Thiohalobacter thiocyanaticus: one gene and its partner. The protein of the gene in region 1 interacts with the protein of each later gene in a pairwise test. Links are inferred from orthologs where the notes say so. Each region holds a gene or a part of one and is shown on either strand. Other genes may lie near its edges.

Region 1 (8,318 bases):
GGGCGCGGCCCAGGCGCTGGCTCGTACCAATGCCGTGACGGCCAGCCATGTCTCCATCGCCGACGAGCGCGATTATGCCATCGCCTATGTGATTTTGCTGGCGGACGGGAAATAGCAGACAGGATGGGTGAAGGCGCACAGCGCCGTACTCCATCACCCGGCCGCCGGACGGCGATGGGTTGCGCTGTGCTCCACCCATCCTACGTTGGCTCCCGGTTCCCGAACTGCTCCAGTTCCTGCTGGCACTGCGCCAGTGCCGCTTCGATCGCCGGTGCATCGTCGGCCTCACAGGCTGACTGCAGGCCTTCCCCTGCCGCAGCCAGCGCCTGCAGGCCGCAATATACCGCCGAGCCCTTGAGCTTGTGCGCCTGTTCCCGCAGGTTCTGCCAGTCATGCGCATCGAAGGCGTGCTGCAGGGCCGTTTGCCACTGTCCGGCTTCACCGCGAAAACGCTCCACCAGTTCCCGTTTGACCGCGGCGACACGTTCCTCTGCGCCGGGCTCGGGCGCGGCAGGTGTGGCGCGGGTCCAGCGCCGCACACTTTCCCAGATACGGTACTCGGTGACCGGCTTGATCAGGACTTCCTGGACCAGCGCGCTGATATCCGCATCGGCTTCCAGATGGATCAGGGCGTCGGCGGTCAGAGCAATGATCGGTGTGGAACGGTTGGGGTTGTCGGGGGTCGCGCGGATCTTGCGGGCGGTATCGCCACCGGTCAGCCTGGGCATATGCACATCGAGAATGATCAGATCGTAGCTGTGCTGCCGGGCCAGTTCCAACGCCTGGATGCCATCGGCCGCCTGGTCGACCCGGATGCCGAGCGCCTGCAACTGCAGTTCGGTCAGTCGGCGATTGATTTCGTTGTCATCGGCGATCAGGACCCGGCCGCCCTCCAACCGGGGCGGCTGGGGCCGTGGCTGCTTGCGCCTGTCCGTGAGTGCACTGTGGCGGGTTTCGGGCCAGCCCATGAGTTTCCAAACTGCCAGACGCAGTGAATCGCGCCGGGCAGGTTTGGCCAGGCATTGGGCTGCACCCAGTGTCAGGGCACGCTGCAGCCGTTCCTTCTCGATGGTATTGAGCAGCAGCAGCACCGGGATGGCGTAGGGCCTGAGCAGTGCAAGCAGGCGCTCGATTTCCGCCTGGCTTTCCCGGGTCGGCGGCAGGCCCAGGGCGATGAAGTCGGGACGCGGCGTATCCGTGCTGTCCAGCAGTCGGAGCAGACCGTCGGGGTCATCGGCCTCGATGACCTGCAGGCCCCAGGATTCCAGCGGATGGCACAGGGCCAGCCGGGCCAGGGGGAACGGGTCGCAGACCAGCACGGTACCGCTGGCCGGTGGCAGCGCCGGCTCGGTGCTCGGGACCTCGCCCTGGGTACTGAGGGTGAGCCGGAACCAGAAGGTGGAGCCGTGTCCCGGCAGGCTGTTGACGCCGATACTGCCGCCCATCAGTTCCACCAGCCGCTTGGAGATGAACAGGCCCAGGCCGGTGCCGCCGTGACGTCGGGTGGGCGAACTGTCGGACTGGAAGAAGGCGGTGAACAACCGCCCCTGCTGTTCGGGTGACAGGCCCTCGCCGGTGTCGCTGACCTGGACCCGGATGCCGGCCTGTTCGCTGTCGGCGGTCAGCGGTTCATCCAGCATGACCCGCACCACCACGCTGCCCTGACGGGTGAACTTGATGGCGTTGCCGATGAGGTTGAGCAGCACCTGGCGGATGCGGGTGGAATCCCCGTACAGATGCAGCGGCACGTCGGCATAGACCAGCAATACGCATTCCAGTCCCTTGGCGTGGGCCAGCGGGGCCATCAGGTCCATGGAATCCTCCAGCGCCTCGCGCAGATCGAAGGGACTGTGCTCGATCTGCAGATTGCCGGATTCGATCTTGGAGAAATCCAGAATGTCGTTGACGATCACCAGCAGGTTGGTGGCCGACTTGCGTACCGTGGTGACGTACTCGCGCTGCTCGGCCGACAGCGGCGTGTGCAGCAGCAGGTCGATGAAGCCCAGCATGCCGTTGAGCGGGGTGCGGATCTCGTGGCTCATGTTGGCGAGAAACTCGGACTTGTCGCGCACGGCCTGCAGCGCTGCCTGCCGTGCCTGTTCCAGTTCCACATTCTGCCGCTCCAGCCGCTGCAGCGTAGTGCGCAGTTCGTGGGTGGCGGACTGAATCTGACGTTCCAGGTCCTTCTGGGTGTCTTCCAGCGTCCCGGCCATGGCGTTGATGCCTTCCTGCAGCGATCTCAGTTCCCCGGTACCGACGGTGCGTGCACGCACGGAGAGGTTGCCGCGGCCGAGTTCCTGGACGGTGGCGGTAAGATGGGTGATGGGGTGGGAAATGGCGCGACTCAGATGCGCGGCCAGCAGGCTGGCCGCGCCCAGGATCAGCAGGGTGAAGATCAGGCCGTTGATCAGGATTTCGCTTTCCGCGCTGAGTACGGACTGCATGGACAGATCGATGAATATCCGACCCATGGGCGCCACGGCCTCGGTCCGGGTGCCGGCCTCGGGGTAGTCATGTATCGGGATATTCGGCGGTTCAATGGCATGCTCGAGACTGATCAGTTTGTCCCGGGGCAGTTGTTCACTGCCGGGTTCCCGTTGTTCGAACAGGATTTCGCCATGGCGGTCCCTGACCGCGACGTGTACCACCTTGGGGTCGGACAGCGCCCGCCGGGCCAGCTGCTCGAGGACCTCGTGATTGCCGGTATAGATACTGTATTCGGCCCCGGAGGAGAGATAACGGGCGATGGCGTTGCCGCTCTCGATGAGGGTGTGCCGGGCCTGGGTGATCCGGCTGTCGATGAAGTAGTACCCCAGTATCAGGGCCAGCAGCGCGGCTGGAATGATCGCATTGATCAGGATGCGGGACTGGATGCTGTGCAGTGTCATCGGGTTCCCGCCTCCATGTCGCGAAGCTGATCGTGCAGCCGCGCCTCCGGCGGCAGAACCAGGCTCAGTGTCTGGGCCACCCTGTAATTGAGCGTGACGGTGAACCGGGAAGGGTGTGCGGGTGCGGGCAGGCCGGTTTCCGCGCCGGCCAGAAACGCGCTGGCAATGTCGGCACTCGCACGCGCCATGTCCTCGGGCGTACTGTGCACGGCAGCGATGGCGCCGGCCTTGACGAAGGAGTCTGAAAATCCGATCACGGCGATGCCCTTGCGATAGGTGGTAAGAAGTATGCCGTGAATGGTATGGCGGTTGTAGACTGTCGGGTCGGGCAGGGCCAGCAGCATCTGGTGGCGGTCCATGCCCTGCTGGATGCGGCTGGCCGGGTTCTGGTTCGGCGCCAGTTGCAGCAGGGTCAGGTCGATCCCGCGCCTGGCGGCGGTCGCCCGCAGGGCTTCGCCAGCGCTGTGGGGGTGCGATACGAGTACAACCAGTTCGCCGTCGGGTGGCAGCAGCAGTCGGGCCAGATTCAACTGCCGCGCCAGAGGCTGGTCCAGGAACAGGGCACTGTGACGCGGTGCGCGCGCCTGGTCGCTGAGGCGTCGATAGGCGGCCTCGGTGATGAAGCTGCACAGGACCGGGCGCTGTGCCTGGGCGAGTCCCAGTTCACAGGCCCGGGCACCGGCGGCGATGATCAGCGTCGCCTTGTCTGGCGCCGGCGGGGAGCGGGTGCCGGACGCTGGCAGCCGGTATTCATCCAGTTCAACGGGCGCCAGCGCCCGGGCCAGGACGTCGCGGAAGCGGGTATGATGTGATTCCAACAGGCTGCTCAACAGCATGACTCTGTCCGCGGTTGCGGATGCGTCCTGGCACAGCGATACGGCCAGCAGCAGGATGGGCAGGATCAGGCGCATGTTGTGGCTGTTATGGTCGCCCTAGTTCAGAGACAGACCGACCTCGAAATAGACGCGGGTATCGAAGGTGTTTTCCTGACGAAAATCGATGTATTCGTCCAGCAGGTTCTGCCAGGTAAGCGCCACATGAGCGCGCTGACCGTTGATACGGAAGCCCTTTTTGATTCGGGTATCGAGCCGGTCGTAGCCGGGGACGCGGTCGCCGTCGCCCAGCCACTTCATCGCCCTGACCCGGTAGTATAGCAGGCTCAGGTCCCAGTCCCCGGACAGCCGGTGCATGGCAAAGATGCTGCTGGTGTGGGTCGGGATGTCCTCGCCGAGATCCTCGTACTCCACTCCGGGGCCGTTGATCAGGTTCAGCGCCTGGCCCTTGCCCCGGGTGTAGTTGTGATTGATGCCCACCAGGGTGCGGTAGGCCGGCCGCCAGGTGATGGAGACTTCCGCGCCGTTGATGCTCATGCGGCCGCTGTTGGTGAACAGGTTGGCCGAGGGGCTGGGCAGGGGTTCAGGGAAGGCCTTGTCCTTGACCGCGGTGATGCGGTCGTCGATATCCTTGTGGAACAGCTTGAGGTCGACCGTGGTGTGCAGTTCGGGAAACTGTCCCAGGTAGCCGATCTCATAGGCGTGCAGACGCTCCGGATCGACGCGGGTGTTGCCCAGCATGATCTGATCGATCAGGGTGCCGTCGCTCAGGCGCACGGCCAGATCGGCATGCGTCTCCAGGATGCTGGGGTGGCGCAGGGCGCGCGACAGGCTCAGGTGCATCCCGTGGCGGGGGCGGAACTGGTAGTTGACCGCCAGTCGCGGCGAGAACAGGGTGCCGGCGAACTCGGTATGTTCCAGGGTGAAGCCGAGGTTGGCGACCAGGTCGTCGCGCAACCGCCATTCCAGGTTTCCGAACAGGCGCTGCAGCGAGGATTCGATCCGGTGATCGCGGTTGAACAGCACCCGTCCCTTGACCCGGTCCTCGCGCAACCCCACTCCCCAGGTGCTGCGCAGCCGTGCGTGCAGCCGCAGGCTGCGCTGCAGCTCGATCCCGAAACGCTGCTCCAGGACCGAGAAATCCACCGCAATGGGATCGTCGCGGCCGAACAGGGCAATGACCTGGGCCGGCGGCACACCGAACAGGCTGGACAGCGGCGTGACTGTGATCTCGTTGTGATCCATGTAATTGTGATAGGCCAGCAGGGTCCAGCTGTCGTCGGGCGATTCGCTGCGGTGCCAGCGCAGCTGCTGGTAGTGACTGGTGAGTTCGCGGGTGCGGTCGGGGTCGTGGTGAACGCTCATGCCTTCCCCGCGCGGCCCCCGGGCATAGCCGAACTGGAGTTCCCAGGCATCGTTGTTGGCGGCGACGTGGTCGGCGCGAAAATTCACCATGCTGGTGCGCATGCTGTCGTGACGCTGCAGGCGCGCGCCCGAGTCCTGATCGACGAATTCCTGAAAGCCGTCGTCGAGCCGGCGGGCCAGGCTCAGGCGATAGTCCAGTGCGTCCCGGCTGTGGCTGTAGCGGGCAAAGCCGCGGCGAAAGCCCTTGTTTCCGGTCTGGGCCTTCGCACTGAACCGCGGTGTCTGGCTGGCATGCAGGGTGGTGATGTTGATGGCGCCGAGGTAGGAGTTGGAACCGAGGGCGGCGGCATTGGGACCGCGCACCACCTCGATGCGTTCGATGTCCTCGATGGCCACCGGCAGATCGGTCCAGCGCACGCCGCCGATCGACGGACTGTAGACCGGACGGCCGTCGATGCGTACCTGCATGCGTCGGGCGTGCTGGTCGGACAGGCCGTGATAGGTGGCGGTGATGGTGTGGCCGGAGGCGCGCGCGACCTGGAAGCCGGGGACCAGACGCAGCAGATCGGGAATGTCCACTGCGCCGCTGGCTTCGATCATGGCCCGATCGATGACGGTCATGGCCACCGGCGCTTCGTACTGGGGGTGGGCCAGACGGGTGGCCGACAGCACCACAGGAAAACCGGACTGGTAGTATTCGTCGGCGGTCTCGGCCGTGGCAACGGAGGGGATGGCGCAGGCTGAGGCGTGCAGCAAAACGCCGCGCAAAAAGGCCTTGTACATCTTCTGACTCCCGTGTTGTTCTTATCTGGATCCGGCCTGTCCACGTTATGTTGCAGTTATTTGTGTCAGGGGTCAAAATCCGTCATGCGACTGTCCACATCGAAACCGGATTGCACATGGACTACCCCACGCTCGAGGCCTTTGTCGGCAACACGCCACTGGTGCGGTTGCAGCGCCTGGTCGGTGAATCCACCAATACCGTCCTGGTCAAACTCGAAGGCAACAACCCCGCCGGTTCGGTCAAGGACCGTCCCGCGCTGGCCATGATCCGCCACGCCGAACAGCGCGGCGACATCCGTCCGGGCGATACCCTGATCGAGGCCACCAGCGGCAACACCGGCATTGCGCTGGCCATGACCGCCGCCATCAAGGGCTATCGCCTGGTTCTGATCATGCCCGAGAACATGAGCCTGGAACGCCGCGCCGTAATGAAGGCCTACGGCGCCGAGATCGTGCTGGTCAGCCGCGACGAGGGCATGGAAGGCGCGCGCGATCTGGCGCAGCAGATGCAGGCCGAGGGCCGCGGTCGGGTGCTGGACCAGTTCGCCAACCCGGACAACCCTGACGCCCATTACGAAAGCACCGGTCCCGAGATCTGGCGCGACACCGGCGGGGAGATCACGCACTTCGTCAGTGCCATGGGCACGACCGGCACCATCATGGGTACCGGGCGCTATCTCAAGGAGCAGAGTCCGGGGGTGGAGATCGTCGGGGTGCAGCCGACCGAGGGTTCCTCCATCCCGGGAATCCGCCGCTGGCCACCGGAGTATCTGCCGCGCATCTATGATCCGGCACGGGTCGATCGCATCATCGATATCGAGCAGGCGAGCGCGGAGGAGACCACCCGGGCCCTGGCCGCGCGCGAGGGCATCTTCTGCGGCATCTCCTCGGGCGGTGCGGTGGCGGCGGCGCTGGAACTGTCGCGCCAGGTCGAAAACGCCGTGATCGTGAGCATCATCTGCGACCGCGGCGACCGCTATCTCTCCACCGGAGTCTTCCCCGCCTGACGGTGCGCCCGCTCCTGCGCCAGCGCCGTTGGTATTTCCTTGTATTGCTGCTGATGCCCCTGTGCGTCGTTGCCATCGAGCAGCTGCAACTGCATCTGCCCGGGTTGGAAGGCCGGGGCCTGGTAATCACCGGTCTGAGCACGGAAATCGAATTCCTGCCTTCCGGCCGCCTGGCCGGCCGGATCGAGATCGAACGGCTGGAACACATTCCCAGCGGGGAGCGCCTGCAGGGGCTGCGGCTGCAGTGTGACGAGCTGGCGCTGGAGGAGGCGGTGCGGCTGCGTTGCGGCAAAGGCCGCTTTGCCCTTGCCGACTGGCGTGGCCAGCCTCTGCAGGGACCCTTCACGCTCGATCATGCGCCGGACCGGGACAGCCTCACCCTGAAGCTGGGACCGGTCGCCTATGCCGGCGGGCGGGTGCGGCTCGAATTGGAGTACACGGCCGGGCGCTGGCGGGCCCGGGTGGAGGGCCAGCACCTGGCGGCGCAGACGCTGGCCGCACTCGCTGCCCCCTGGCTGCCGGAAGGCTACCGCTTCGGCGCAGGCCGGCTGGATCTGCAGGCCGAGGCCGCAGGCGCGGCCGCGTTGCTGCAGCGTCTCGTTCTGGATCTGCAGGTCGGCCAGGTTGCCTTCTCCAATGCCAGCGGGCTGGCGGCGGGTGAGGCCCTTGCCGGCGAGTTGTCCCTGAGCGCACAGCGCACGGGCAACGACTATGAAGGCAGCTTCGATCTCGCCCTGGATCAGGGCGGCCTGTATCTGGATCCCGTCTACACCGACTTCGCCGTGCAGCCGCTGCAGGCATCGGGACAGTATCACCTGATCCCTGACGCGGGCCGGGTGCGGGTGTCCGGGGTCGAACTGCTGCAGCCCGACCTGCTGGTCGCGACGCTGGAAGCCGAGTTGAGCCCGGCTGCCGACGCCCTGCTGCAGCAGGCGCGGGTCGATATCCAGCGGCTCGAACTGGCCGGGTTCTTCCCGACCTATGCCGCTCCCTGGCTGGCCGGCACCGCCTTCTCGGATCTCGCTGCCCGCGGTCGGATCAGCGGCAGCCTGAGTCTGCGCGATGACCGGCTGGAGAGCGTCGACGTCGTGCTCAATGCAGTGGCGCTGGAGGATCCCGCCCAGCGCCTGAGCCTGGAAGGCCTGGCCGGCAACCTGGCCTGGGGCCGGGACGACAGGCCGCGCACCCTGCGCATCGGCTGGGAGGGCGGCAGCCTGTATCGACTCGAACTGGGGGCGGCCGGGTTCCGGCTGCAGAGCCAGGGCAGCCAGTACCGGCTGCTGGAACCGGCCGAGGTGGAGGTGCTGGACGGCCGGCTGCTGATCGAGGAATGGGAACTCTCCGATCCGGGAAGCGGAGCCATGCGCTGGCAGATCGATGCCATTCTCACGCCGGTGTCGATGCAGCGGCTCACCACCGCCCTGGAGTGGCCGCCGATGCAG
Region 2 (5,663 bases), 970 kb from region 1 along the record:
CCCTTGGCCGACGCCGGGCGAAAAGTGAATTCAATCACTTATCAAAGGGTTTAAATCCGCCTCACGATCCCTATATATTGATGACTGTAGCGCCGCGACAGGACGGAATGATTTCGCGTAAGATCACTGCCATGAGCCAGGAACCCAAGCAACCGAACCAGGATGACGGGCTCGCTGTCCAGGAGGACAAGCCCAAGCTAAAGAAGCCGCCGCTGTACAAGGTCGTACTGCTGAACGACGATTACACTCCCATGGAGTTCGTGGTCGAAGTACTGGAAACCTTCTTTTCCATGTCGCGCGAGAAGGCCACCCAGATCATGCTGCACGTGCATACGCGTGGAAAGGGCATCTGCGGGGTCTACACCCATGAAATTGCCGAGACCAAGGTATACCAGGTCAACGATTTTTCGCGGCAACATCAACACCCGCTCCTGTGTACTCTGGAGGAGGCCTGAGGCGGTTACAGAGGTACGATTCTATGCTGAGCAAGGAACTGGAATTCACCCTCAACCTGGCCTTCAAGGAGGCCCGGGAAAAACGGCATGAATTCATGACGGTCGAGCACCTGCTGCTCGCCTTGCTGGACAACCCCGCCGCCGCCGAGGTCCTGCGCGCCTGCGCCGCCGATACCGGGAAGCTCAAGCAGGAACTGGAAGCCTTCATCGAGGAGACCACCCCGCGGCTGCCCGAGCACGACAACCGCGAGACCCAGCCCACCCTCGGGTTTCAGCGGGTGCTGCAACGTGCGGTGTTCCACGTGCAGTCCTCGGGCAACAAGGAAGTCACCGGCGCCAATGTGCTGGTGGCCATTTTCAGCGAGCAGGAATCCCAGGCGGTCTACTTCCTCAACAAGCAGGACGTCACCCGGCTGGACGTGGTCAACTACATCTCTCATGGCATCTCCAAGGTCGGCGACCAGGAGGAACTGGGCGGCCAGGCCGGCGAGGAGGCCGAGGCAGCCGGCGAGGCGGGCGGCAAGAGCAACCCGCTGGAGACCTTTGCCACCAATCTCAACGAACTTGCCCGCCAGGGCAAGATCGATCCGCTCATCGGTCGCGCCGAAGAGATCGAGCGCACCGTGCAGATCCTGTGCCGACGGCGCAAGAACAACCCGCTCTACGTGGGCGAGGCCGGCGTGGGCAAGACCGCTCTGGCCGAAGGTCTGGCGCGCATGATCGTCGATGGCCAGGTGCCCGAGGTGCTCAAGGACAGTGTTATCTACGCGCTGGATCTGGGGGCGCTGGTGGCCGGCACCAAGTATCGCGGTGATTTCGAAAAGCGCCTCAAGGCGGTACTGGCCCAGTTGCGCAAGGAACCGGGTGCGGTGCTGTTCATCGACGAGATCCACACCATCATCGGGGCGGGTGCCGCCTCCGGCGGGGTGATGGATGCCTCCAACCTGATCAAGCCGATGCTGGCCAACGGCGAGCTCAAGTGCATCGGCTCGACCACCTACCAGGAATACCGCGGTATCTTCGAGAAGGACCGCGCCCTGGCCCGCAGGTTCCAGAAGATCGACGTACGCGAGCCCACGGTCAACGAGACGGTGCAGATACTCAAGGGCCTGAAGCCGGTGTTCGAGCAGCACCACGAGGTGAAGTACTCCTCCAAGGCGCTGCATGCGGCTGCCGAGTTGTCCGACCGCTACATCACCGACCGCCACCTGCCGGACAAGGCCATCGATATCATCGACGAGGCCGGCGCCAATCAGCGCCTGCAGCCGCCGTCCAGGCGCAAGAAGACCATCGGCGTGAACGATATCGAAATGATCGTCTCGAAGATCGCACGGATTCCGCCGAAGAGTGTGTCCACCACTGACAAGGACAAGCTCCGCAACCTGGCGCGCGATCTCAAACTGGTCATCTTCGGCCAGGACGAGGCTGTGGAATCACTCGCGGCCTCGATCAAGATGGCGCGTTCCGGTCTGCGTGACGAGCGCAAGCCGGTCGGTTCCTATCTGTTTGCCGGTCCTACCGGAGTGGGCAAGACCGAGGTTACCCGACAGCTGGCGCTGCACCTGGGGATCGAACTGATTCGTTTCGATATGTCCGAATACATGGAACGCCACACGGTCTCGCGGCTGATCGGCGCGCCGCCGGGCTATGTCGGTTTCGACCAGGGCGGTCTGCTGACCGATGAGGTACTCAAACACCCACATTCGGTGGTGCTGCTCGACGAGATCGAAAAGGCCCATCCGGAAGTGTTCAATCTGCTGCTGCAGGTGATGGACCACGGCACGCTCACCGACAACAACGGCCGCAAGGTGGATTTCCGCAACGTGATCATCGTTATGACCACCAATGCGGGGGCGCAGGATATGGACCGGCGTTCGATCGGCTTTACCCGGCAGGATCACACCACCGACGGCATGGAGGCGATAAAGCGCCTGTTCACTCCGGAGTTCCGCAATCGTCTGGACGGGATCATCCAGTTCAAGTCACTGGATCCCACCATGGTCGCGCAGGTGGTCAACAAGTTCATCTTCGAACTGGAAGCGCAGCTGCAGGACAAGGGCGTGTCCCTGCACGTTGATGACGAGGCGCGGCTGTGGCTGGCCGAGAAGGGCTACGATCCGAAGATGGGCGCCCGCCCGATGGCGCGGGTGGTGCAGGAGTACATCAAGAAGCCGCTGGCCGAGGAGCTGCTGTTCGGTCGCCTGGTCAAGGGCGGCGAGGTGCATGTACACCTCAGGGACGGCGAACTCGAGATCGAGATTCCGGAGGAAGAGGAAGCCTGATCCCCGCCGGCCGCACAACATCACCGCCCGACCGTCCCGGTTGGGCGGTTTTTTTTATGGGCTGGGGCAAACTCGGATTGATGCAGGAGAGGGCGGGATCAGCGGGAACGGTAGACGATGCGGCCCTTGCTCAGATCGTAGGGGGTCAGCTGCACCGTGACCTTGTCGCCGGTCAGGATACGGATGTAGTGCTTGCGCATCTTGCCCGAGATGTGGGCAGTGACGACGTGGCCGTTCTCGAGTTCGACGCGGAACATGGTGTTGGGCAGGGTCTCCAGCACCCGGCCTTCCATTTCAATGTGGTCTTCTTTGGCCATAAACCTTCAATTCAGTGACTTGGCGAATGGCGCATTATAGCGGCTCAGCGTGCCACGTAAAACACAAATAGCCACGGAAAACACGGAAAGCACGGACGAAATAATTGTAAAAGCCGTATTCCCATTGCCGTGGCGCGGTGCGATCGGCAATGCTGAATGGTTTTTGTCCGTGTTTTCCGTGTATTCCGTGGCGCTCTCAAGGCTCGTCAGGTAACTCCCGCCAGCGGTCGCCCTGGTAGCCCTGAAGTGGGCGGAAGCGGCGTTTGTAAGCCATTTTGGGAGAATTTTCAATCCAGTAGCCCAGATACACCCAGTCCAGATGCAGGCGTCTGGCCAGATCGATCTGCTGCAAGATGGCGTAGTTGCCCAGACCGCGGGACTCGGCGCCGGGTTCGAAGAAGGTATAGACCGCCGACAGACCGTCATCGACCAGATCGGTGCAGGCTACGGCCATCAGCTGCTCATCCAGCCGCAGTTCGAGAAACAGGGTCTGGCTCCAGCGGCTGAGCAGAAACTGGCGAAACTGGGTCGGGGAGGTTTTATCCATTCCGCCGCCGGGATGGCGGGCAGCCAGGTAACGCTGATAGAGCTCGAAATATTCCGGGGCATAGTGCCCCTTCAGCCAGTGCCCTACCAGATCCTGATTGCGTTTGCGGCAGCGCCGGTCGCGCCGTGAGGGCGTGAAGCGGGCCACCGGGATGCGCACCGAGATACAGGCCTGGCAGCCGGGACAGGCCGGTCGGTAGATGTGCTCGCCGCTGCGGCGGAAGCCGTGTCGGATGAGGTGGCTGTAGATGGGATTGTCCGCGGTCCCCGGCTCGACGAAGATACTGACCGCCTCCCGATCCGGCAGATAGCTGCATTGCTGCGGCGGGGTGACATAGAGTTGGATGTCGGTGGGACGGTTCATGCGGGGCTGTGCTGCAATGCGGTCATGGTGACCCTGCCTGCAGGTTAGGCAACCCCCTCAGGGCTGTCAAACCGCCAGGGTCCGCGCCGGTGCGGGTACTGCAGGGCCGCCTCGAGCCGCTGGATGAAGTCGCGCCGGGGGATATCGACCGCGCCAAGGCTGGCAAGGTGGCGGGTATGGACCTGACAGTCGATCAGGGCAAAGTCCCAGGCCGCGAGTTGGCGCACCAGATGCACGAAGGCAACCTTGGAGGCGTCGCTGGTGCGGCTGAACATGGACTCGCCGAAAAAGACCCGGCCCAGGGCCACGCCGTACAGCCCACCGACCAGCTGGCCGTCCTGCCAGGTCTCTACCGAGTGGGCCAGACCCATCCCGTGCAGACGCTCGTAGGCCTGGCGGATCTCGGTGGTGATCCAGGTGCCGGGCTCGTCCCGGCGCGGCTCGGCACAGCCGCGGATCACGCCCGCGAAATCCGTGTCCAGACTGACCTCGAAACGCCGCTGCCGCAAGGTCTTGGCCAGGCTGCGCGAAACCTTGAGCTGTTCCGGAAACAGGACCGTGCGCGGGTCCGGCGACCACCAGAGGATGGGTTGTCCCTCGCTGTACCAGGGGAAGATGCCATGGCGGTAGGCGTTGAGCAGGCGCTCGGGTTCCAGGCCGCCGCCCACGGCCAGCAGTCCGTCCGGCTCGCGCAGCGCCAGTTCCACCGGGGGAAAGGGGGCGCGCGGGTTGGCCGGGTTGAGCCAGTAGGGGGCGGATTGACGCCGGGTCATCGCAGTTTCAGTCGATGCGACGCACGTGACGGGCGGCCGGCGGCAGCCGGTCGGCCTTGTAGGGCAGGTGTTCCGCGTTGAGGGTGTGGATGTAGTCGCGCATGGCCCGCTGCTCCCGTGACAGGAAATCCGCGATCGCCTCCCGCAGCCGGGGCTGGGCGATCCAGTGCGCCGACCAGGTCGGCGTGGGCAGAAATCCCCGGCTGACCTTGTGTTCGCCCTGGGCACCGGGTTCGAACAGGCTCAGGCCCTCCCGGATGCAGTAGTCGATGCCCTGATAGTAGCAGGTCTCGAAGTGAAGGCTATGGTAGTCGGCCTCGCAGCCCCAGTGCCGGCCGTACAACGCGCCCTGGCTGCGAAAGCACAGGGCCCCGGCCACCGGCCGACCGTCGATGCCGGCAAAGATCAGCACCACCTGCTCGCCCATGGCGGCGCCGAGTTCGCGGAAGAAGGGCAGATTCAGGGTGGCCGTGCCCCACTTTTTATCGAAAGTGGATTGATAGAAGCGATGCAGGGTCCGCCAGTCGCTCTCATCGGCCTCATGGCCATGGACGATGCGGTGCTCGATGCCCGCCTCGATGACCCGCCGCCGTTCGCGCTTGAGTTTCTTGCGCTTGTGGGCGCTGAAGCTGTCGAGAAAATCGTCGAAGTCGCGGTAGCCCGGCTGGGTCCAGTGGTACTGGCAGCCCATTCGCAGCAGAAAACCGGCATCCTCCAGGCTGTCGGTGTCGCTCGCATCGGGAAACAGCCAGTGCAGCGACGACAGGCCCTGCTCGCGGGCCAGTACCCCGGCGGCTTCGATCAGCCCGCGGCGCACCGGTTCGGGATCGGACAGCGTCGGATCGATCAGCAGCCGCCGCCCGGTGACGGGGGTATAGGGTACGGCCGCCACCGCCTTGGGGTACCAGGGCATGCCGGCACGCTCG

Evidence for each region.
Region 2: the proteins of CFK21_RS05265 (region 1) and clpA interact in binary tests that used the Escherichia coli proteins (3 or more experiments, as listed by UniProt). The link is inferred for Thiohalobacter thiocyanaticus from one-to-one orthologs.

The regions. Positions count from the first base shown.
Region 1 is NZ_AP018052.1:1,115,025-1,123,342, forward strand. What follows is about bases 1-3,288. They hold CFK21_RS05265 (ATP-binding protein), read right to left. Parts: upstream 2,889-3,288; coding sequence 201-2,888; downstream 1-200. Other genes in these bases: acpS (holo-ACP synthase), read left to right, coding at 1-115; CFK21_RS05270 (ABC transporter substrate-binding protein), read right to left, coding at 2,885-3,288. Outside these bases: more of CFK21_RS05270, read right to left, coding at 3,289-3,799; CFK21_RS05275 (TonB-dependent receptor plug domain-containing protein), read right to left, coding at 3,821-5,869; cysteine synthase CysM, read left to right, coding at 5,986-6,876; CFK21_RS05285 (hypothetical protein), read left to right, coding at 6,930-8,318. UniProt on the Escherichia coli protein: Member of the two-component regulatory system UvrY/BarA involved in the regulation of carbon metabolism via the CsrA/CsrB regulatory system. Phosphorylates UvrY, probably via a four-step phosphorelay.
Region 2 is NZ_AP018052.1:2,077,677-2,083,339, reverse strand. The notes cover bases 100-3,107. They hold clpA (ATP-dependent Clp protease ATP-binding subunit ClpA), read left to right. Parts: upstream 100-478; coding sequence 479-2,737; downstream 2,738-3,107. Other genes in these bases: infA (translation initiation factor IF-1), read right to left, coding at 2,836-3,054; clpS (ATP-dependent Clp protease adapter ClpS), read left to right, coding at 132-455. Outside these bases: CFK21_RS09660 (arginyltransferase), read right to left, coding at 3,251-3,964; aat (leucyl/phenylalanyl-tRNA--protein transferase), read right to left, coding at 4,009-4,737; CFK21_RS09650 (GNAT family N-acetyltransferase), read right to left, coding at 4,745-5,663. UniProt on the Escherichia coli protein: ATP-dependent specificity component of the ClpAP protease. It directs the protease to specific substrates. It has unfoldase activity. The primary function of the ClpA-ClpP complex appears to be the degradation of unfolded or abnormal proteins.